3 regions of the Paenarthrobacter aurescens genome follow, and region 2 is predicted to be linked to each of the others. Evidence: riboswitches for the same ligand, from Rfam matches in the RefSeq annotation. Region 2 holds a riboswitch; each other region holds the start of a gene.
What was found. A riboswitch is a leader RNA that binds a small molecule or an ion and turns the genes downstream of it on or off. The one in region 2 is predicted to bind S-adenosylmethionine.

Region 1 (7,628 bases), 2.1 Mb from region 2:
GCGGGGTTGGCAGGGTTGTCGAACTGCATGGGCCGCCAAGCACCGGCAGTCTCAGCGGTTATCCGTGCTGCCACAGCACGCGCGTTCTCAGGTGACTCAGATGGCGCGTTCCAGTCCGTCAGGATCACGCGGGCGCCATAGTTGTGCAGCGCGGCGAGCTTTTCTTCGGAGATCGTGTCGCCCGTTACCACCACTACCGGGTGACCGGTCAGGTGCCCGATGAGCGCCAACCCGATCCCGGTGTTACCGGATGTGCTCTCCACAATGGTGGCCCCCGGTTTTAGTTCCCCGGATTTTTCGGCCGCCCGGACCATGCTGAGCGCCGTGCGGTCCTTGATGGAGCCACCCGGGTTCTCGGATTCGAGCTTGATATGGATGGTGCTGCCCAGGCCGCGGCCGAGCGCCTCCAACTTCACCAGTGGCGTGTTGCCCACTTTGTCCAGAACTGAGGCGTCCAGCCCGTCAGTCACCGGCTCGGCCGCGTGCACTCCATGTTTCCGGATCCCGGTAGTCATCCCCGGTCCCCTCCCATCACTTCCGGGACCACCACACGCAGTTCACGCCGGGCCCTCTTCACCAGTTCCGGCGCTGACGGCCGGTCCGCCAACACATCGGCCAGGCGGCCCACCACCACGCCGGTCCCCTTTCCGAGCGGCTGCGCGGCTCCGGCTTCGAGCAAAAGATACGACGCCGTCAGCGCCTCGATCACCAGTAGCTTCTCAGCGGCCTCCACCGACTTTTCGAGTTGCTGCAAAGCAAGCGGGGCCAGCGTTGAATGGTCCTCGACGTCGGCAGAGAGGGTTGGTGCGCCCAGCGTCGCCGGTGCTGCCAGGAACTTCAGCTCGGCCAACAGCCCGGCGGCGGAGTACCAGAGCAGTCCGGGCAACTCCTCCTGCACAAGGCCCTCACCGGCGGACGCCGATTGCAAATGACGGGCGCGGATAGCCCGCTGCGGGGGATACAGCTTGGCAATGCGACGCTCACTGGAAATTCCCACGTGCGCCAACGCCAGCCGCAGGCCTTCAAAAGCAAGTGCCAGTTGCATCGGCTGGAAGTTTCCGCCCGACACCATGGCCCCGGACGCAACATCAACCAGCGGATTGTCGCCGCGGCCATTGAGCTCCACTTCCAAGGCACCGCTGAGTTGGGTCACGAGGGCCCTGAAGGCCCCATGGGTCTGCGGCGCGGCCCTAAAGGACAACGCGTCCTGGACAGAGACCTCGGGGCGAACGTCTTCCAACCACCCGCCACGCAGCAGGTGACGCACGGCAGCTGCCGAGTCGCGCTGCCCGTCCACCGCCTTTGCCGCCTGGATGGCCGGCGAAAACGGGCTGAGGTTCCCGCCGCCGTCGTACCTGGCGATTGTCTCCAGTGAGAGGGAAAGCACGACGTCGGCCAGCTCGGCCAGGTGCTGCAGCCGGAGCAATGCGAGGGTTCCGGCGCCCACCGAGTAGGCGTTGGCGCTGACCAGTGCGAGGGCCTCACCGGGCGCGAGGACGAGCGGTGTGAGACCGGCGTCGGCGAGCGCTTTGGCGCCGGAGATCAGGGTGCCGTCCGCGCTGAACGCTTCGCCCTCCCCCATGGCAACAGCGGCGACGGCGGCAAGGTGGGTCAGGTCCGAGGACCCCATGGAGCCTTCGCTTGGGATGGCGGGAAAAACATCATTGTTGAGCATGTGGGCATAGAAAGTTGCGGTTTCGGGCCGCACCCCGGAGCCGCCGCGGCTGAAACCGATGAGCCGGGTGAGGATCACAGCACGCGCAGCGGCGCGGTCCAGATACGAGCCAACCCCGCTGTTGTGATACCTGACAACCTGCACCTGATAGGCATGGAGCGAGTTCTCCTCCACAGCGGTATCCCGGCCGGATCCCAAGAGGGTGTTCAGTCCGTAAACGCGCTGTCCGGAGGCTGCTGTCTGCTCTACGATCTCCCGAGACCGTCCGAGCAAAGACAACGCATCCGGGTTGAGTTCCACGTGAAATCCCGCGTCCTGGGCGGCACGCGCGACGTCGGCGGCACGAACGGGGGCGGCACCGATGACGAGAGTTTTGGATGCTCCCTGCACCATCAGAAGTCCAAGAGGTTCTGCCGGAACCCGCCGTTGCCGTAACTCTTCCTCAACAGGCCGCGTCGCCGCAGTTCCGGTGTGAGTTTGTCCAGAACGCTGTGCACCGTCACCGGGTCCACAAAGCCGGAGAAAAGAAATCCGTCACCACCTACGGCCGAACCGGTTTCCTCGAGGTAATCGGCGATTTCGCCGGCAGTGCCAATGATCGAGTCGCCCGCGCCACCGCTGCGCGCCTGCAAGATCTGGCGAAGCGTTGAACCCGGCGGGGCCGCTTTGGCGAAGTGCTCCAGCGTGCCCTGGTTGCTGTTGGTACTCAGTTCGGGCAGCGGTGCGTCGAGGTCGAACTTCTTGAAGTCGATCACCGAGAGGTAGGAGATGGAGTTCAGCTGGCTGTCGATGTCGCGCTGGCTCAGTTCCCGCCGCTGGGCCCGCAACTCCTCGGCCTCAGCGGGGGAACCCACAACAGTTGGCTTCAGGACGAAAAGTACCTTGACGTCGTCCGGGTTGCGCCCGGCCTTTGCAGCTTCCGCGCGGATCGAATCCCGGTAGGACTTCATGCCGTCCACGCCACGGGCCAAGGCAATGGCTACATCAGCATTGCCGCCGGCAAAGGCCTTACCCCGGGGAGAGGCACCGGCCTGCACCAACACTGGCTCTTCGGGTAGAGGCGCGGTGTTCAGGGGTCCCCGGACTTTGAAGAACTCGCCGTCGTGGTTGATCGGGTGCACTTTGCTGTGGTCCGCGAACACCCCGGCTTCAACATCCTCAAGCACGGCGCCCGGTTCCCAGCTGCGCCAAAGCTTCCTGACGACGTCCACGAATTCCTCCGCTTTCCCGTACCGGAGATCATGCTCAATCTGCTGGTCCAGCCCATAGTTCTGCGCGGCGAGGTCGCTGCCGGAGGTCACAACGTTCCAGCCGAGCTGCCCTTCGGAAAAGTGCTGCAGCGTGGCCAGGAGCCGGGCGGCTGTGAATGGCGGGTAGAAGGAGGCACTGACTGTCGGGACGATCCCAAGGTGCTCGGTGGCTGAGAGAAGGTACGGGACCAGCGCCAACGGATCATGCTTAGGGGCGAAAGAGGCATGAGCCAAGGAAACCTCTGCCGTGCCGCCATAGGTGTCCGGAACGGTGAGGGAATCTTCAATGATGAACAGGTCCAACCCGGACTGCTCGAAGGCCCGCACAGCGTCCTGATACAGGGCGGGTTTCTTCCAGTCGTAGCCCAGAGCATAGCCGGGAGTCCCCCAGCCCTGGACACCGAACCCGTGGCCCACAAACCATCCAAAATGCAGCATGGGCTTGAGTGTAGAACCGCTATGTCCGTTCACCGCGACCTGATTTCATGCGAAGTTACAGGGGGTCGTACTGGGTCAATTATGCTCCCGGGACGTCATATTTGGGCCTGACTCCTGACGGTTGGGATTTTCCACATAAGGGGTCCGCCTTGTTCCGCAAACAGCACCGGTCCGGAATGATCTCTGTATGACCTCAGCCACCCGCACCTCTGCCAAGGACCGTCTCGGGGACATCTGGGCGCTCAAAGGGTACAAGCTCGAATGGTTGCGGCATGATGCCGTGGCGGGTGCTGCTCTCTTTGCCTTGCTGGTTCCCGCCGGGATGGCTTACGCCCAGGCGGCGGGCCTTCCACCCGTCACTGGGCTCTACGCCACCATTGTCCCGTTGCTGGTTTACGCCATGGTGGGCCCTTCCCGCATTCTGGTTTTGGGGCCGGATTCCTCCCTTGCGCCCATGATCGCTGCCGCTATTGTGCCGCTCGCGGCCGGGAACAGTGAAAGGGCGGTGGCCCTCGCCGGGCTGTTGGCTGTGTTGATGGGGATCATCATGATCGCCGGCTCAGCGCTGAAACTGGGCGCCATCACCGGGCTGCTGTCCAAACCCATCAGGCTCGGGTACCTGAATGGAATCGCGTTGCTGGTGGCGTTATCGCAGCTTCCGGCGTTTCTGGGGATAGAGGCCGACGGCGATATCTGGCAGAAGCTTGCAAAGGTCACCACCGGATTGCTGGGCGGGGAGGTCAACATCGCTGCGCTGCTGTTGGGCGTCGGTTCACTTGCCCTCATTTGGATCCCGCGACTCCTGAAATGGAAAGTGCCGGGCGTCCTGCTGGCGGTGGTTGGCTCGTGCGTTGCCACAGCTGTTTTGGGCCTGGACGACGACGTCAAGGTCACCGGCGTCCTGCCTCAGGGGCTTCCAATGCCGGCGCTCGGAGGAATCGGCTGGGCGGATGCTCTGGCGCTGCTTCCCGCAGCCGCAGGCATTGCCCTTATGGCCTTCGCGGACACCGGTGTCCTGTCCCAGTCGCTGGCAGCCAAGGAAGGAAAGAAAGTCTCGGGCAACAGGGAGATGGCTGCGCTGGGGGCAGCCAACACGGCCACCGGACTGCTGGGCGGATTCCCCATCTCCGGCAGCACCTCCCGCACCCCTGTGGCGGTGGACGCCGGTGCCAAATCCCAGATGACCGGGGTGGTTGGTGCCGTGCTGGTCCTTGCCTTCATGCTCCTGGCACCCGGGGTTACCGGATACCTGCCTTCGGCAACGCTGGCCGCGGTGGTCATTGCCGCTGCTATTGCCTTGGCTGACCCTTCCGGCGTCAGACGGCTCCTCAGCCTGAGCCGCAGCGAATCAGTGGTGATGCTGGCGGCATTCTTGGGAGTCCTTACCGTCGGTGTGCTGCAGGGAATCGTGGTGGCCATAGCCTTGGCACTTCTGGACTTTGTCCGCAGGGCCTGGGATCCGTACCGGACAGAACTCGGAGCTGAAGACGGGCTCCCCGGGTACCACGACCTCGAGCGGCATCCTGATGGCGCCCGCATCCCCGGACTCCTGATCCTCCGCTTTGATGCGCCTCTCTTCTTCGGCAACGGGCAGGTTCTGGCCGCCTTCGTCCGCGAACAGTTTGACGAAGCCCCGGAGGGGAATTCAGCACCGGTTACCCACGTTATTCTCGCCGCAGAGCCCATTACCGGGATTGATACCACGGCACTGGATGACCTCGTCACGCTGGACGAGTGGCTGGCCAGCAAAGGTGTGGACCTCGTGTTCGCCGAACTGAAGGGACCGGTCAAGGACAAGTTGATCCGGCTTGGCACAGCCGCCCGTTTCACGCCCGACCATTTCTTCCCCACGGTGGGTGCCGCCGTCCGTGAGTTGAAGGACAAAGTATGAAGAAGCCGCCGGTTACGCAACATGACGGCCGGACAACAGCCCGCAAGTGCAGCCCGAGGCCCGTGGATGTTACGTTTTTCTTGAGTAATGAGTACCAGCGCAAAGCCCTGACTTGCTGGTCGGCAACCCTCTCTCCGGCGGGGTGCCTCAGGTGACTACTCGGCGTATCGACAACTCGAACTGCAAGCGTGACTGAGGAGCACCAGCTATGCCTGAACCCACTGAAGAAAAACTTTCCTATCGCCTGATCACAGGCCCTGACACCCGTGATTTCTGTGAGCGGATCCACAACGCCCTGGCCGAGGGCTACGTGCTCCATGGCAGCCCCGCAGCCACCTTCAATGGCACGGACGTCATTGTGGCCCAAGCGATCGTGCTGCCCGCCGCAATCGCCAATGCCGATGCCGCTGTGGCCAGTGCAGTTGACCAGCTTGAGAACTACGAAGACAACGAAGCATTCGAGGGCCACGCATGAGCTACGCAGGTGACCTGACCCCGCACGATGCGTGGGCCAAGCTCGAACAGGGCGCCATCCTGGTGGATGTCCGCACCGAGGGTGAATGGGCCCACATCGGAATCCCGGACACCAAAGCCACGGAAAACGATCCCTTGTTCATCCAGTGGAACCTCGCCGGCGGCATCCCCAACTCCCGTTTCATCGAGGACTTGCGGCAGCAGGCACCCGAGGACGATTCAGTTGAACTTGTGTTCCTGTGCCGTTCCGGCCAGCGCTCCATCTCCGCCGCGATTGCCGCAACGCAGGCCGGCTATACCTCCTACAACGTCCTGGAAGGTTTTGAAGGCGAACCGGACCGCTACGGCGAACGCACGGTCAACGGCTGGAAGAACCGTGGCCTGCCTACGAATCTGGGGACCGAGTAAGTGACCTTCAATCCTGACGCCGCCGGCTGGAGCCCTGACACCCAGGCCGTCCGCGGTGGCCTTGACCGTACCAACTTCCAGGAAACGTCCGAACCCGTTTTCCTGAACTCAGGCTTCGTTTATGAATCCGCCGCTGCGGCCGAGCGTGCCTTCACCGGTGAGGACGAGCGCTTCGTCTACTCCCGTTACGGCAACCCGTCCGTCGCAACGTTCCAGGAGCGGCTGCGGCTGCTCGAGGGAACCGAGGCATGCTTTGCCACGGCCTCAGGGATGTCTGCGGTCTTCACCGCCTTGGGCGCTCTCCTGGCTGCCGGCGACCGCGTGGTAGCTGCCCGGTCCTTGTTCGGATCCTGCTTTGTGATCCTCAATGAGATCCTGCCCCGCTGGGGCGTCCATACGGTGTTCGTGGACGGCCCGGACCTGGACCAGTGGCGCGAAGCCCTCTCCGAGCCCACTACTGCGGTCTTTTTCGAGTCACCTTCCAACCCCATGCAGGAGATCGTGGACATCGCCGCGGTCAGTGATCTGGCGCATGCCGCCGGGGCCACCGTGGTGGTGGACAACGTATTCGCCACTCCCCTGCTGCAACGCTGCGGTGAGCTGGGCGCCGATGTGATCGTGTACTCCGGTACCAAGCACATCGACGGCCAGGGACGTGTCCTGGGCGGCGCGATCCTGGGCACCAAGGAATTCATTGATGGTCCGGTCAAGCAACTCATGCGGCACACCGGCCCCTCGTTGTCCGCGTTCAATGCCTGGGTGCTGACCAAGGGCCTTGAGACAATAGGGCTGCGCGTAAACCACAGCTCGGCGTCCGCCTTGAAGATCGCAGAGTGGCTCGAGCAGCAGCCTGCCATCAGCTGGGTCAAGTACCCGTTGCTCAAGTCCCACCCGCAGTACGAGCTTGCTGCGAAGCAGATGAAGGCGGGCGGCACGGTGCTGACATTCGAACTGTCCCCCTCGGCCGGGCGGTCAGCAAAAGAGGCTGCGTTCGCCTTGCTCGACGGCCTCCGCGTCATCGACATCTCCAACAACCTGGGCGATTCCAAGTCACTCATCACCCACCCCGCCACCACCACCCACAGGGCCATGGGGCCTGAAGGTCGGGCGGCGATCGGGCTTTCCGATGGCGTGGTCCGCCTCTCCGTGGGACTTGAAGACGTGGAGGATCTCATCTCGGATCTGGAGAAGGCCCTCAAACAGGTCTAACCTTGCTGCCATGAGCGGGAACCATCCCTATCGCCGTGCCGGAGCAGTCATTGTTGCCGGCACGGTGGTGTGGTTCGTCGGCATCTCGCCCGTCTCACGGGTTTACATCACCCCCGACGACGCCGAGCGCCTCCGTATGCTGCAGGCAGGGCATCGCGGCTGGATCACGGGGCAGCACCTTACCGCTGCCGGAACCGCCGCAGTGCCTGTGGGATTCGCAGCGTTCGCCCGCTCCATTCCGGACTCGGGCACCTCAGGCAGGAGGGCGAAGAAGTGGGCTTTC
Region 2 (7,628 bases):
AAGGCCATAGGCCTTGGATAGGGGCGCTTAAAAGTATTCGGCCGCCATCGGTGGGTGACGTCATTGGCACCCGCTGATGGCGGCCGAAGCTATGCCCGGAGCTCAGTCCGGAGGGAGGGAACTTCTCAGATGGTGACGGCTCCGGAAGCGGTTTCGAACGTTACAGACATGATGCCGGGCGTGCCGTGCGGCGCCATCCACTGGACTGCCACGTCCTCAAGCGGCTTCTCCACGGGCTCACCCAACCACTCGGTGACGCGCTCAGCCGAGCCTGCAATGGTGAGGCTGGACATCTTGACGTCGCTTTCGTAAATCCTGGACGGGTGCAGTGAGGGGTCGCCCTCCCACTTGAGCAGGTAGGGCACCTGGGGATCGGCGATCAGGCCGAGGATGCCAATCTGCTGCCACACCAATTCGCGGCCGTCGGGGAACTTGCGGTTGCCCGGGACAGCGGCGCGGCCGAGGCGGTCTTCGAAGGGGGCGAGGTCGTCAACGGCGACGCACCAGCCCATCCATCCACCGCCGGCAGCCGAGCGTGCACGGACTGCCTGGCCAAAGGGTGCTTTGTCAGAAGCGGGGTGGTCCAGGACTTCCACCACTTCCAGGTACTTGTTATCCGCAAGGGGAATGATCATGTTCCGGGTGCCAAAGCGCGGGTGCACTCCGCCCCGGACAGCGTCCACTCCCAGTGCCGCGGAAATTCGTTCGGTGGTGGCCAAAAGGCCATCTCGTTCACAGGCGTAAGAGACGTGATCCATGCGCATGGCTTCATCTTGGCACTTTGTGATCAGGGTCTCAGCTAAGTCAAGCCTAACCAACATAGGATGTGCGCAACCATCTCCGCTGGACGTCATGGAAGGACGCTGGGAGACCGAAAGATTCCACCGGCGTCATAAAGCTGTCCCGGCGTCCGGACTGTTCTTAGACTGGCCCCAGCTCAGCTGCTCCACAGCAATTCCAAGGTCACGCTCATTGCGTGCCAAACCCATGCGTCACGAACAGGAGAACTCCATGTCCCAAGGATGGTCTTTCGAAACCCGCCAGATCCACGCCGGTCAGGAGCCTGACTCAGCCACCGGGGCCCGCTCGCTCCCGATCTACCAGACCACGTCCTTCGTGTTCCCCAGCGCCGAGAGTGCAGCCAACCGCTTTGCCCTGGCCGAACTCGCTCCCATTTACACGCGGATCGGCAACCCCACCCAGGATGCCGTGGAGCAGCGGGTCGCCAGCCTTGAGGGCGGTCTGGGTGCTCTCCTGCTCAGCTCCGGACAGGCAGCTGAGACGTTCGCCATCCTGAACATCGCCGAAGCCGGTGATCACATCGTGGCCAGCCCCAGCCTCTACGGCGGAACCTACAACCTGCTGGCCCACACCCTGAAGAAGTTCGGCATCTCCGTCACCTTCGTTCAAGATCCGGACAATCTGGAGCAGTGGCGTGACGCCGTACAGCCGAACACTAAATTGTTCTTCGGCGAAGTTGTTTCCAATCCCCGCCAGGACGTGCTGGACATCGAGGGCATCGCCCGCACGGCCCACCAGGCCGGCGTGCCCCTGATCGTGGACAACACGCTTTCAACGCCGTACCTGATCCGCCCCATTGAATGGGGTGCTGACATTGTGGTCCACTCCGCAACCAAGTATCTGGGTGGTCACGGCTCGGCAATCGCAGGAGTGATTGTGGACTCCGGCAACTTCGATTTCGGCAAGGATCCGGAGCGTTTCCCCGGCTTCAACACCCCGGACCCCAGCTACAACGGGCTGGTGTATGCGCGCGACCTGGGCAAGGACGGTGCCCTGGGCGCCAACCTCTCCTATATCCTCAAGGCCCGCGTTCAGTTGCTCCGGGATCTCGGCTCTGCTGTCTCGCCCTTCAATGCCTTCCTCATTGCCCAAGGCCTGGAAACCCTGAGCCTGCGTGTGGAACGTCATGTTGCCAACGCCACCAAGGTGGCTGAATGGCTGGAAAGCCACGACGACGTCGAATCGGTCGCCTACGCCGGCCTGCCCTCGAGCCCCTGGTATGACCGTGGCCGGAAGTACGGACCCAAGGGCACAGGCGCAATCGTTGCCTTCAACATCAAGGGCGGCGTGGAAGCCGGTAAGCGTTTTGTGGACGGCCTCGAGCTGCACTCGCACGTTGCCAACATAGGCGACGTCCGCTCACTGGTGATCCACCCGGCCTCCACCACCCACAGCCAGTTGACGGTGGAACAGCAGCTGGCTGCAGGCGTCAACCCCGGCTTGGTGCGTTTGTCCGTGGGCATTGAGCACGTCGACGACATCATTGCCGACCTCGAAGCCGGATTCCGGGCCGCAAAGGGCGCCTGACGTCCAGAGCTCCCTGCACTGTCCAGGCTGCCGCCCGTGCCGACGATTATTCGCCGGGCGGCAGCCCTGAGAGCCCGTCCATGAATGATGAGGCCCAAAACCGTCACACTGTTGTCACATTCTTCGCCATAACCACCCTGCGTTTCCTAGACTCTTGGTATTAGGTCATGAGTGCCAGCAAAAAGCCCCGGCTTGCTGGCCGGCAACCCTCCTCCGCGGTGGGGTGCCCCGGGTGAAGACCTGGCCTGTTCGCACGCAAGGCGACGGGCAAGCGCGAGGTTAAGGTGTCAAAGGAATGACCATTACTGCTACAGCCCTCCCAAAATCCGGAGAAGAAGACGGAACCGTCAAGTACGTTGGCATAGGACCGCTGGAACTTGAAGCCGGTGGTTTCCTCCCGGACGTGGTGCTTGCTTACGAGACGTGGGGGAAGCTGAACGCTGATGCTTCCAACGCGGTGCTGATCCAGCACGCACTTACCGGCAGCACCCATGTAGCGCGCGGCGCGACGGACGAAGAAGGCTGGTGGGAGCAGCTGGTTGGGCCCGGTGCCACGATCGACACCAACAAGTACTTCGTGATCTCCATCAACATCGTGGGCGGCTGTTACGGCAGCACCGGCCCATCATCAGAAGCGCCGGACGGACGCCCGTGGGGCTCACGTTTCCCGCTGGTCACCCTGCGCGACAGCACTGAGGCTGAGTCGCGCCTCGCTGACGCACTGGGAATCGAGGCCTGGCACGCAGTCCTGGGAGGGTCCATGGGCGGCGCGCGCGCCCTTGAATGGGCTGTGACGTTCCCGGACAGGGTCAAACGCTGCGCAGTGATTTCGGTGGGCGCCTACAGCACGGCCGAACAAATCGCTTTCGCCCAGGCCCAAACCCTGGCCATCAGGCAGGACCCCAACTTCAACAACGGCGATTACTACGGTGGTACTGCGCCGGAGCACGGCTTGGCGTTGGCCCGGCGCATCGCCCACATCACCTACCGCTCGGCGTTGGAGCTGGACTTACGCTTCGGCAGGGAAGCCCAGCATCAGGAAAGCCCTTTGGCTGCTGCCGTTTTGGGGGAGCGGGGCCGATACCAAGTTGAAAGCTACCTGGACCATCAGGGAAACAAACTGGTCCGCCGTTTTGATGCCAACAGTTACATCGCCATCACCGAGGCCCTTATGTCCCACGACGTCGCCAGGAACCGCGGCTCGTTGGAGACAGCCCTGTCCCTCGCCACGGCGGAGTTCTTTGTGGCGGCAGTGGACACGGACAGGCTCTACTTCCCGGCGCAGTCACGGGAACTTGCTGCTGCGCTCCCCGGCGAAGTGCCGGTTCATGTCATTGAGGCGCCCATCGGCCATGACGGCTTCCTCACCGAAATCGGCCAGCTGTCAGCACAGCTTCGCGAAGCGTTTTTCGCCTGAACCGGCAACTCAGCCGTTCATGATCTCGCCGCGCTGCCGCATGTAGTCCTCCATGGCGATCTCGCCGTTGCTGAACTTCGCGTCCAGCTCGGCGAGCTTGCGCGCACGGAAGCCCTGCGGCTCCGAACCGTACGTTGCGGGAAACGTGCTGGGGGATGACGGGCTCGACGGCGGCCCGGACTGCGGTGCGTCATCCGCGGGGCGGATGGTGCTCGGCCCGGACGGATAGCCCGGGTAGTTCTGCGGCGGATACTGCTGTCCTGGGTGCTGCTGCGGCGGGTACTGCTGCTGCGGGTAGCCTGGGCCGGGCAGATTCTGCGGGGGATACCCTGGGGCGCGAAAGTCTCCGTGTTGGATCCGGCGCGCCCGGGAGCGGTTATACATGCGGATTCCGAGTGGAATCAGCCACGAGCAGACGATGATCCAGAAGATCAGATTGTTCACGGTGCAGGCCTCCTAGGTCTCACCCCAGCTTAGTCCTGTGCCCTTGGACCGTTCCCGCCACGTCGCACCAGTGTGGTGTTCATGCCCAGGAACCGGCCGTACCGGTCCACCTCGGCTTCCAAGGCTGCTTGCTCTGCCGCGGTGGCCGGACGGTTCATCCGGACGTCCAGCTGGCAGGCCCCGCCGGAGAATCCGTGACGCCACCATCCGGCCAACCTGCCATCCAGCAGGACCACGTGCATGGGGCCGTTGTCCTCGGGGAAGTACGGTGCTGTCCCACCGAGGAAGTGCCGTGATTGCGAGTAGCCCATCACGTATTCGTCGTAGCACTGGATGAGGTCGATTCGGGGTAGCGCAGCGTCCTCAGCCACTGAAGGGTCTTCGGTAGCGTCCCCGCTGGCCAGCGGTTCTACTTCTTCAGCTGCCAGGTAATAAGGAAGCCCATCAAGCTCAAGGGTGCCCAGGGCTCCGGGAGAGAGGTCCTGTGCCACCTGGATTCCACGCTTCACGTCCTTCATGGTCAGCCCGGACCACACCGCACAGTCCTTCACGGTTGCAGGGCCGCGGCTGCTGAAGTATCGCAGTGCCAGTTGCCCCAGTGCCTGTTCACGATCCTCTCCGGCCAACGGTGTGGGAAGGAAACCGGGAACGCGCTCCTCGAACAGGGCATAGGTCTGTTTCAGGGCGCCGCCGGAGGATCGGACGGGGGAGCCGCTCACCAGGACACGGCTGATTTCGGCATGCATGAGGTGGTAGATGAAGCCCAATCCCTTACTGGGGAAGCCCGCTTCTTCCAGAACCTGGGCCAGTTCCTCGCGTGTCTTGTGGGCCCCGTCCGCCACCGCCGCAGCCAGGATTTGGCCGCTCCTTGCAGCAGCGTCCTCATCAATTCCGGTTTGGCGATACATCCCTTTGTTGCCTTGGTGCAGGCGGTCTGCGGATAATCCCATCAGCCAGCCGAGGTCCTCCCGGTGCACAAAGTGCCAGGTGGGGCGCAGGATGTGTGTCCGCAGAATGGTTCCATCAGCTACGGCCTGCTCAACATCCGAGGCCGTGACCATGGAGGAAGGATGGGGGGAGCTTCTTTGCGAGAGCGTCCACCGCGCATAGGGGAATTCCTGTGATTGGACGGCCAGGAGGTTGCGGACCGCATCCGCGGGGTTGTCGGCGTAGGGGGCGCGCAATTGTTGGCGCCGGAGTCGTGTCCGCCGGATACTCTCCGCGCCTGCTGGGGGGATGGTCACGTCAGCGGCGTGGCAACACGCTGCCGGAGGAGCCAAAGACAGGTCCCGGCGTCGGGCGTTTCGGTGTGATGCCGTCACCGGAGGATTGGTGCCGAAGCCGGCGGATCACCCACGGGACAAAGTACTCACGTGCCCAGACCAGGTCCGAGGACCTCGCCTCACGCCAGGTGCGGGGCGGGAGGGCTTTGGGTACAAGGGGCTCAAGTGTGTGGCGAACGTTCAGCGCCTCCAGCACCATCATGGCGATGGTGTGGTGCCCCAGCGGCGAGAAATGCAGGCGGTCCACGTCCCACATCTGGTAGTCCGCCAGCTGCCGCAGGGACCACATGTCCGCGATGACGGCGTCGTGCCGTGCGGCCACTGTCCGGAGGTTCTCGTTGTAGATAGCCACCTTGCCGCGGATGCGTCCCAACACCGATGATGCCGTGTCAGGACCATTGAAAAGCACCACGGTGGCACCACCTGAGCTCAACTCCGCAACTGCGGCATCAAGCTTTTCGGCCAACAGATCAGGATCGCCGCCGGGGCGGATGAGGTCATTGCCGCCGGCTGAAATGGACACGAGGTCCGGTTGGAGATCCAGGCAGGGTCCCACCTGTTCATCGATGATCTGCTGCAGCAGCCTGCCCCGGATGGCGAGGTTTGCGTAGGCGAAGTCCTCCTGGCCCCGGCCCAGTTCTTCGGCAACGCGATCCGCCCAACCGCGGTTGCCGCCGGGGTTGCGGGGCTCGGGATCGCCGATGCCCTCGGTGAAGGAGTCACCCAAAGCCACATAGCGGGTCCATGGGTGCTTCTGGATGGACTCGAGGGGCTCCGGGGCGGGCTCGCCCGGATTCAGTAAAGGATTGTTCTCACTCACGCTCATATCCTGCACCGTGAGCTCCAACCTACGCCACCGTAGGTTGTTACTTGTGGGTAACTGCAAGAATGGAGCCATGACTGAAGCACCCGTATTTCCAGCCCCCGTTGTCCTGTGGTCCCACGACGAAGCTGAGCGCGCCGGCAAGCCCCTGTTGGTTCTGCTGCACGGCTACGGCTCCAACGAGGACGATCTTTTCAGCCTGGCCGGGTTGCTTCCCGACGCCTTTGTTGTAGCTGCCCTTCGCGCGCCGATGCCCATGGGGCCAGGCTTCACCTGGTTCCCGCTGACAGCGTCAATCGACTATTCGCTTGAAGCTGTAAAGCACGCAGCGGAGTACGCCTTGGAATGGCTGGATACGGTCAAAGCGAACCACTCGTCGGTGACCCTGTTGGGCTTCTCCATGGGCATGGCCATGGCTACCACCATGCTCCGCTACCGGCCCGCGGACTTTGCCGCCGTCGTCGGGCTTTCAGGCTTTGTGATCGACGCCGGTGCTGACGCCGCCTTCCGGGACAACGAGCTGGATGGTTCATTGCCCATGTTCTGGGGCCGGGACCAGCAGGACCCGGTAATCACCCAGGACAAGATCGAATACACCATGGGCTGGGTGCGCAAACATGTGGACCTCACGAAGGTGCTTTACACGGGCATGTGGCACGGTATCAACCAGCAGGAGATCGGCCACGTGGGCGAATTCCTCACCCACAAGGTCCTCACTGACTAGCGGGGGAGATTAGGCGGCGGTGATCCGGACCGTCTGGCCGTTGACGGTTACGGTATCGCCCACATGGAGTTGGCGTCCGCGGCGGTCATCAATTTCGTTGTTGACTTTGACCAGTCCGTTCTTGATGAGCTCCGTGGCTTCAACGCCGTCCTCCACCAGGTTGGCGAGCTTGAGCAGCTGGCCAAGGCGGATCATGTCATCGCGGATGGGGATCTCTTCAATTTCGGGATTGCTCATAGAGCAATGATGCCTGAAGTAGTGTGGGGACGGTGCCGCAGCCTTCTCCCCGCCCCACCCTTCCGCTGGTCATTGGCCTCCCTATTGCCGTAGCAACAGGCTTGGTCATCCCGCTTCAAGCGAGGATCAACGGGGCACTCGGCGCAAAATTGGACGACGGCATCGCCGCCTCGGTGGTGAGCTTCACCACAGGGCTGCTGCTCATCAGCGCTATATCGTTTGCCACGCCGCGGGGGAGGGCCGGCCTGCAGCGCATCATTCCCGCTATCCGGAACCGCAGTTTCCCCCGCTTCTACGTCATGGCAGGCGCAATCGGCGCTTTGTTCGTCTTTGCCCAGTCATTTACTGTGGCGCTTCTGGGTGTCGCGTTGT
Region 3 (7,628 bases), 420 kb from region 2:
CAGAGACTTCTCCACTTCGCAGGAGTATCGTCGAGAACCCCAACCTCTGTGCATCAGCTCCAAGGACCGTTCATGGAATCTTCGGCTATAAACATCGCAATCGTGGTGGTGTACCTGCTCGCCATGCTGGCATTCGGCTGGTGGGGCAAGTCCCGCACCAAGAACAACAGCGACTTCCTGGTGGCCGGCCGCCGCTTGGGACCCTTCCTTTACACAGGCACCATGGCTGCAGTGGTCCTGGGCGGCGCATCCACCGTGGGCGGCGTCGGCCTGGGCTACAAATTCGGCATCTCTGGCATGTGGCTTGTTGTGGCAATCGGTTCGGGCGTGCTGCTGCTCAGCCTCCTGTTCGCCGGCACCATCCAGAAGCTCAAGATCTACACGGTCTCCCAGATGCTGACCCTCCGCTACGGCAGCACGGCAACGCAGACCTCGGGCATTGTCATGCTGGCGTACACGTTGATGCTGTGCGCTACCTCTACCGGCGCGTACGCCACCATCTTTGTGGTCCTCTTCGGCTGGGAGCGTTGGCTCGCCATCGCAATCGGCGGCGCGATCGTCCTGGTCTACTCCACCATCGGCGGAATGTGGTCCATCACCCTTGCAGACCAGGTCCAGTTCGTCATCAAGACCGTGGGCATCTTCTTCCTCATGCTCCCGTTCGCCCTGAACGCTGCCGGGGGCCTCGACGGCATCCGTGCACGCGTCGATGAGAGCTTCTTTGACATCGGTGGCATCGGCCTCCAGACCATCATCACCTACTTCGTCGTTTACACCCTGGGCCTCCTGATCGGCCAGGACATCTGGCAGCGCGTCTTCACCGCCAAGACCCCCACCGTGGCGCGCTGGGGTGGCGCCACCGCTGGCGTCTACTGCATCCTCTACGGTTTCGCTGGCGCCCTGATCGGCATGGCGGCCAACGTTGCCCTTGCCGGCGTCGAAATCGCTGCCAAGGATGACGTTTACGCCGAGGTGGCCACCCGCCTCCTGCCCATCGGCATTGGCGGCCTGGTGCTCGCCGCTGCTGTGGCCGCCATGATGTCCACCGCCTCCGGTGCACTCATTGCTGCGGCCACCGTGGCCCGCGCAGACGTCATGCCGTTCGTTGCCAGCTGGTTCGGCAAGACGGTGGACACTTCCGACTCCGACAACCCTGAGCACGACGTCAAGGCCAACCGTTACTGGGTCCTCGGGCTGGGAATCGTAGCGATCATCATCGCCATTTCCACCAAGGACGTGGTGGCAGCGTTGACAATCGCCTACGACATCCTGGTGGGTGGCCTGCTGGTGGCCATCATCGGCGGCCTGGTGTGGAAGCGCGGAACAGGCATTGCCGCAGCATGGTCCATGGCTGCCGGTTCAGTGGTAACCCTGGGAACCATGATCATCCTCGAGATCAATGCGGAAGTTCCGCTGGACGGCATCTATGCCAACGAGCCCATCTACTTCGGCCTGATCGCCTCGGCACTGGTGTACGTAGTGGTTTCGCTGGCCAGTAAGCCCACCGATCCGGCCGTCATGAAGGCTTGGACGGACCGTGTGGCCGGAACCCGCGTGGCAGAGGAAGAACTCACCACGCCCGCCCCGTAAGCAAGGGCAAAGAAACAAGCAACGCTCGACGGCGGCGCCTCCCCTTTACGGGGCGGCGCCGCTTTGCGTTGGCGTACTGAGACGCAGAACTCGAGTGGCGTTGCGGGGCCCGCTCTGCGCCCCAAAACAACCACAAACCACGCACACCAGGCCCCACAACACCAGGGGCTCCACGTTGCGGGGCCCGCTCTGCGCCCCAAAACAACCACAAACCACGCAAACCAGGCCCCACAACACCAGGGGCTCCACGTTGCGGGGCCCGCTCTGCGCCCCAAAACAACCACAAACCACGCAAACCAGGCCCCACAACGCAGGGGTGTGGGGTAGGGTGGTCCCAGCTTCAAGAGATGTGGCGCCAAGCTCCGACTTGCCACACGCCAACCCCATGTTCACGGGTGGTTCGGATGAGGAAGCGGCCCGTCCCGGACCAGAGACAACCGAGCGGGCAAGAGCACTCCCCCAAGGAGCAATCCCTTGCCGTACCAAGGCGATACCACCCACCCCGCAAGCACCCCAGCAGCAGTAAGCACCCCAGCTCTAACCGCCGCCGGGACGGTGATGGTGATTCCCGCCGTCGACCTCTTCCTGGGCACGGTGACAATTACTACCAAGGCAGGAACGGAGCACTTCAGATATTCCGAACCGCAGCTGATAGCTCAGGCGCTGGCCCAGGCCGTCCGGCCGACGCGCTGGTGTGTAGCCACGAAGACCCTCACGGTGGCGGTTGCCGGCGCAGGCAAACGCGCAGGCGTGGAAAGGAACTTCGCCCTGAACCACGCACAGCAGCGCTAGATTTCCTCGTCTTCTTCGCGGAACTCTTCGGTCTCGTCAATGGGGACTACGCGTTCGTCGTCCTCAGGTGCGTCTACTTCCTCAACCCAGGGTTCGTCCACTTCCTGGTCCTCGGCGTAGTCGTAGGCCGGGTCGGACTCGATGGTTGTCCGTTCCGGGTAGTTGCCGTGTGATTCGGTGGTGTTCATGATGCAACCTCCGTCTCGTGGGCCTGTTCTCCCAGGCAGTTCAGCCCGTTGACCCGAATGCAGGAATCCAAGGGTGGGAGGCCCCCATTCCCCTGTCCCTCCATCTGAGCACCGGCTCAACCGAGGGTCAAGGAGCCCCGGAAATTACGGTGCGCCGAACATTCCCACTAAGGAATACCGGCCAAAAATCCGCGGGAATAAGCGGTAGTGTGGGGCATGCAATGGGGCCGCTACTACCCCACCCAGCACAGGAGATAAAGTGCAGATGCACCAGGAATCCACCAGTTCGTCGAGCCCCGCTCCGGACCCCACCCCCGATTCGGCAGCAGCCGGGAACGCCGGCACCCCAGCAGCTGCACCGTCGAACGCGGACATCCGCCGCTGGCGCCAGTACCTGGCCGATGAGCGCGCCGAGGCTGCCGTCTACCGTGAGTTGGCCCAGCGGCGTGACGGCGAGGAGCGCCAGATCCTTCTGGCCCTGGCCGAAGCTGAAGGCCGGCATGAGGCCCATTGGCTCAAGCTCCTTGGCGAGCATGCCGGAATGCCCAAGGCAGCATCCACCCGTAGCCAGTTCCTGGGTTTCCTTGCCCGCAACTTCGGCTCGGTTTTTGTGCTCGCGTTGGCTCAGCGCGCCGAGGGCCGTTCCCCTTACGGCACCGAACCTGCAGCAACTCCTGCCATGGTGGCCGATGAACAAATCCATGAAGAAGTGGTCCGTGGCCTTGCCACCCGCGGACGCAACAGGCTTTCCGGGACCTTCCGCGCTGCTGTTTTCGGCGCCAACGACGGCTTGGTGAGCAACCTTTCCCTGGTGATGGGCATGGCGGCAACCGGCGTTCCCAGCCCGGTGGTCCTGATGAGTGGCGTGGCCGGTCTTCTAGCCGGTGCGTTGTCCATGGGCGCGGGCGAGTACGTCTCGGTCCGCTCCCAGCGTGAACTGCTCAATGCCACCTTGCCCACGCAGGCAACTCTCACTGCGGCACCGTCCCTGGACATCGAACACAACGAGCTTGTCCTGGTCTACCTTGCCAGGGGCATGACCCGTGAGGCGGCGGAGCACCGCGCCGCCGAGCGCATGGGCTTGTTCAGCTGCGACTGCGATCCGAGCCTGTCCCTGCAACCGGAAAAACCACCGGCCGATGAGCACGAATCCGTTGGTTCCGCATGGGGCGCTGCCATGTCCAGCTTCTGCTTCTTCGCCTCAGGTGCAATAGTGCCTATCCTTCCCTTCATTTTTGGCATGACGGGCATTGCGGCCTTGATGGTTGCCGGGGTCCTGGTGGGCATCGCCCTTCTGGCCACAGGCGCCGTGGTGGGTTTGTTGTCCGGAACGTCTCCGTTGAGCCGCGGCCTGCGGCAGCTGGCTATTGGCCTGGGAGCGGCGGCAGCCACGTACGGGCTGGGCCTGTTGTTCGGGGCAACCATCATCTAAGTTTGGACGGCTCGGGCCGCAGACCGTAATGTTGGTTCGTCCTCCGCGCTGCCCCGCGTGACCAGGGCATCATGAATGGAGAACCGTGGACCCGGAGCGGGAAGCAACGCGCGCGCCAAAACACCGGCGCAGTGGAACAGTGGTGCGGGTTCTCCGCGGAGTGCTCATGGCCGGAATTGCCGGCGTCGTTGCTGTTCTGGTGAGCGGCTACCTTCAAGGCGATCCGCGCATCACCGCACTGTTCCCGGGCGTGAGTGTTCCAGGCGCTCCGCTGCAAGGGCCCATCGATACCCAACAGCCCAGGGCCCTTGACGCTCCACCGCCGGGGCTTGAGGAGGCGGACGCTCCGCTGGCCTCCCCTTCCGCCCCAGGCACCACCAACGATTCCTACAAGTTTTTGGCCACCAACGACGACGGCACTCCAGTAGGTTATTCGCCCTGCCGGCCACTTCATTACGTAGTCAACAATGCCTCCGCTCCCGTTGGTTCAGATGCCCTGCTGAGCACCGCACTGGCGAACATTTCAGCGGCGTCCGGCATCCAGTTCATCAACGACGGCACTACTGATGAGTTGCCCGTGGACCGGCGTGAGCCGTATCAGCCCGCCAAGTACGGGGACAGGTGGGCTCCCCTGCTCATCTCCTGGACCACACCGGAGGCTGCACCGGCGCTGGCCGGCAACGTGATCGGCACCGGCGGCAGCACCATGTACTCCCTGAACAAGGGTCCCAAAAGCTACATCAGCGGGAGCCTGGAACTGGACACCCCCCAGGTAACGGAGCTGCTCGCCAGCCCGGGCGGAGCGGACTATGTTCTGGCGGTCATGCAACACGAACTGGGACACGTGATGGGTTTGGATCACGTGGATGATCCCATCCAACTGATGTACCCGGAAATCGGAGCCCCTGACGGACTCGCCGCGGGCGACCTGAACGGCTTGCATCTTCTTGCTTCGGCCCCCTGCCGCAAGGACATCTGAGAGCTTTCGCAGCGGGCAGTTCTGCCATGGACTCCGGGCGGATGGGGACTTATGCTGGCCAATACGGCCGACGGCGGCGCCCCACCTTCCGTCGCGGCCATCACGTCAGGGGGTTCCATGGAACCTTATGGGTCGCCCAAGTGGCCGGACCCCGATCCCCCTCGTCCGAAGTACCTCCCATATTCCACGCGCCCGCCGGATCCTCCCCAGGTCAGGCCGCCCATCAAGCACAGCAGCGTGGTGGCCATCTTCTTCCTCTTTGGGGTCCTTGCGCTGGTGTGCGCCGGGGCTTACTTCAGTGGTGAACTGCGCCAGCTCATCTATGGCCCATCAGCCGCGCAAAGCCAGGCTCCCCGGCCCGGGCTGGTTCCGTTCGGCCAGCGCCAGGAACCCTTGCCGGGCCTTGAGGAAGCAGATGCCCCGCTTGGCACGCCGGCACCCTTGAACCGCACCAGTTCCTCCTACAAATTCCTGGCCGTCAAGGAAGATGGAACCCCGTTGGCTTACTCGCCGTGCAGGCCCATCCATTACGTGGTGAACCCGGACCTGGCACCGGCTTCCTGGCAGCCCTTGGTGGAAGAGGCCGTTGAAAAGGCAGGTGCAGCCACGGGGCTGAGGTTTATCTACGACGGCCCCAGTTCCGAAGTTCCCTCCCCCAACCGGTCCGGGTACCAGCCCGAAAGGTACGGGGACCGCTGGGCACCTGTCCTGATTGCCTGGAGTACGCCGGAGCAGGTCCCGCGCCTGACCGGGCAGACAGTGGGCCTTGGTGGAAGCTCCTCCATCGGCCTGAGCAACGGTTACAAGGCCTACGTCACGGGCACGGTGTCCTTGGATGCCCCACAGTTTGCTGAGATCGTGAACGCTCCCAACGGAGAAGAGATCGGCACAGCGGTGATCATGCACGAGCTCGGACACTTGTTGGGCCTGGACCACGTGGACGATCCGCGGCAGCTCATGTTCGATCAGGCTTCCTGGGTGCGCGGCTACGCTGCCGGTGATCTGACGGGCTTGGCCCAGCTGGGCAGGGGACCTTGCAGCAAGGACTTCTGAGCCTACCGGGGAACCACCCTTAGCCGGCAACCACCGCCAGGGCTTCCTCCACCGTGTCCACCAGGAAGATCTTCTCCGCCATCGGCTTCCCGGCCGCGAGGCTTTGCAGCATGGGCCAGGCGGGAAAGGTTCGTTCCCAATGTTCGCGTCCAACCAGCACCATGGGTGTGATGGTCTCCGGGGCGCCGTAGTAGTTCTCGCAGGCGTCCTGGAAGATCTCCTGCACTGTTCCTGCCGCACCGGGAAGGAACACAATCCCGCCGTTGCAGAGCTCCAGAAGGATGGCCTCACGGACTGCGTTGGCGAAGTACTTGGCAATGTGGGTGGCGAACAGGTTGGGCGGCTCGTGGCCGTAGAACCAGGTGGGAATGCCAAGCGTCGGGGTACCGTCAGGGTAACGCCCGACGACGGCGGCTGCTTGCCGCGCCCAATCCGTCACCGAGGGCCTGAACCCCGGTACAACGGCGAGCGCCTCAAGCGCGGCGGTGGAGTCGGCGTCGGGCAGTCCGCTTAAGTAGGCACCGAGGTTGGCCGCTTCCATGGCGCCGGGACCTCCACCGGTGGCTACAGTGAAGCCGTCCTGTGCAAGCAGCCGTCCCAGGTGCGCGGCGTCGGCGAATTCTTTGCTGCCCCGCTGTGCGGCGTGCCCGCCCATCACACCCACCACTTTGGTGCCGGAGAGCGCGCCGTGCTCCAGCAATTCGTCCAAGGCATCACCAATTGCGTGATCGTGCAGGGCTGCGGCGAGGGTGGCGTCCAGGCTGCCTCGCCGCCCCGGCAGGATGCTCCACTGGTAAACGCGGGCGTCCAGGGTGGACTCGTACTCAGCGGTGGGGATGTCCCCGTACAGTTCATGGGCTGTGTAGAGGCCGCTTCGGTAGGGGTTGAACGGCACGTTATGGAGCTGGGGGAAAATCAGGGCACCGCGCCGTCGGAGGCTTTCTTCCACGCCGTCATCGAAGGTGCATCCCAGGAAAATCGCGCCTTCGGGATCCAAAGCCTTGAGCTCCCGCGAGTGGCCCCGGAGGTCCAGCGACTGTGCGTGCCAGCCGTGCATGGACCCCGTCCCTGTGCTGACCAAATGGCTGAAGTGGGCCACGCTTTCAACATCGAGTGTTCGAGGACTCGGGTTCAGAGCTCCGGAGCGGTTCATGGTTTCAGCGTAATGCTGCCACGAAAATTCGCCCGGACCCTACCCACGGCCTGCCTGCCGGAGTACAGTTGCGCTCACTGCATCGCTTTCACGCCGGTCATCCGTCGGGGCAGGGGCAGTGAATAACTCAATTCGAAATGGCGTCCTGGGGGCGTCGTAAGTTTGCCGGCTGGGGGGCCCAACATCTGCTCAAGGAGCATGGTTGTGGACCGTCCAAAATACGCCCGTCGTCATACTCGACTACCACTGATCAACACCCGTACATTTGCCCGGCGAATCCTGGGATTCCTGCTGGGCCTTTCTGTTGCCCTTTCCTCCTTGGTGTTCGGACTGGCCATGCCCGCATCCGCGGCAGTACCGCCTTGTCCGGGTACCGGCGGTGCACAGATGATCGTCGCGCACACCGATGACGATCTGATCTTCGTCAGTCCGGATTTCATG

Region 1: another riboswitch for S-adenosylmethionine. It lies ahead of ABI796_RS17545 (DUF1737 domain-containing protein); the one in region 2 lies ahead of ABI796_RS06900 (homoserine O-acetyltransferase).
Region 3: another riboswitch for S-adenosylmethionine. It lies ahead of ABI796_RS05120 (hypothetical protein); the one in region 2 lies ahead of ABI796_RS06900 (homoserine O-acetyltransferase).

Annotation. Positions count from the first base shown of each region.
Region 1 covers NZ_CP157456.1:3,774,181-3,781,808, forward strand. The annotation lists gene ABI796_RS17525 (PLP-dependent cysteine synthase family protein) at 1-515, opposite strand, end outside; gene ABI796_RS17530 (aromatic amino acid ammonia-lyase) at 512-2,068, opposite strand; gene ABI796_RS17535 (NtaA/DmoA family FMN-dependent monooxygenase) at 2,068-3,396, opposite strand; gene ABI796_RS17540 (SulP family inorganic anion transporter) at 3,551-5,254, shown strand; SAM riboswitch class IV at 5,338-5,449, shown strand; gene ABI796_RS17545 (DUF1737 domain-containing protein) at 5,463-5,729, shown strand; gene ABI796_RS17550 (rhodanese-like domain-containing protein) at 5,726-6,136, shown strand; gene ABI796_RS17555 (O-succinylhomoserine sulfhydrylase) at 6,137-7,345, shown strand; gene ABI796_RS17560 (hypothetical protein) at 7,356-7,628, shown strand, end outside.
Region 2 covers NZ_CP157456.1:1,489,037-1,496,664, forward strand. The annotation lists gene ABI796_RS06885 (CPBP family intramembrane glutamic endopeptidase) at 1-21, shown strand, start outside; gene ABI796_RS06890 (VOC family protein) at 126-764, opposite strand; gene ABI796_RS06895 (bifunctional o-acetylhomoserine/o-acetylserine sulfhydrylase) at 988-2,328, shown strand; SAM riboswitch class IV at 2,492-2,608, shown strand; gene ABI796_RS06900 (homoserine O-acetyltransferase) at 2,624-3,745, shown strand; gene ABI796_RS06905 (hypothetical protein) at 3,755-4,189, opposite strand; gene ABI796_RS06910 (winged helix DNA-binding domain-containing protein) at 4,219-5,433, opposite strand; gene ABI796_RS06915 (SGNH/GDSL hydrolase family protein) at 5,435-6,298, opposite strand; gene ABI796_RS06920 (alpha/beta hydrolase) at 6,369-7,019, shown strand; gene ABI796_RS06925 (RNA-binding S4 domain-containing protein) at 7,029-7,256, opposite strand; gene ABI796_RS06930 (DMT family transporter) at 7,280-7,628, shown strand, end outside.
Region 3 covers NZ_CP157456.1:1,065,589-1,073,216, reverse strand. The annotation lists gene ABI796_RS05125 (sodium:solute symporter) at 73-1,590, shown strand; SAM riboswitch class IV at 1,929-2,048, shown strand; gene ABI796_RS05120 (hypothetical protein) at 2,065-2,382, shown strand; gene ABI796_RS05115 (hypothetical protein) at 2,379-2,570, opposite strand; gene ABI796_RS05110 (VIT1/CCC1 transporter family protein) at 2,836-4,002, shown strand; gene ABI796_RS05105 (matrixin family metalloprotease) at 4,145-4,981, shown strand; gene ABI796_RS05100 (matrixin family metalloprotease) at 5,033-6,034, shown strand; gene ABI796_RS05095 (LOG family protein) at 6,054-7,187, opposite strand; gene ABI796_RS05090 (chitobiase/beta-hexosaminidase C-terminal domain-containing protein) at 7,386-7,628, shown strand, end outside.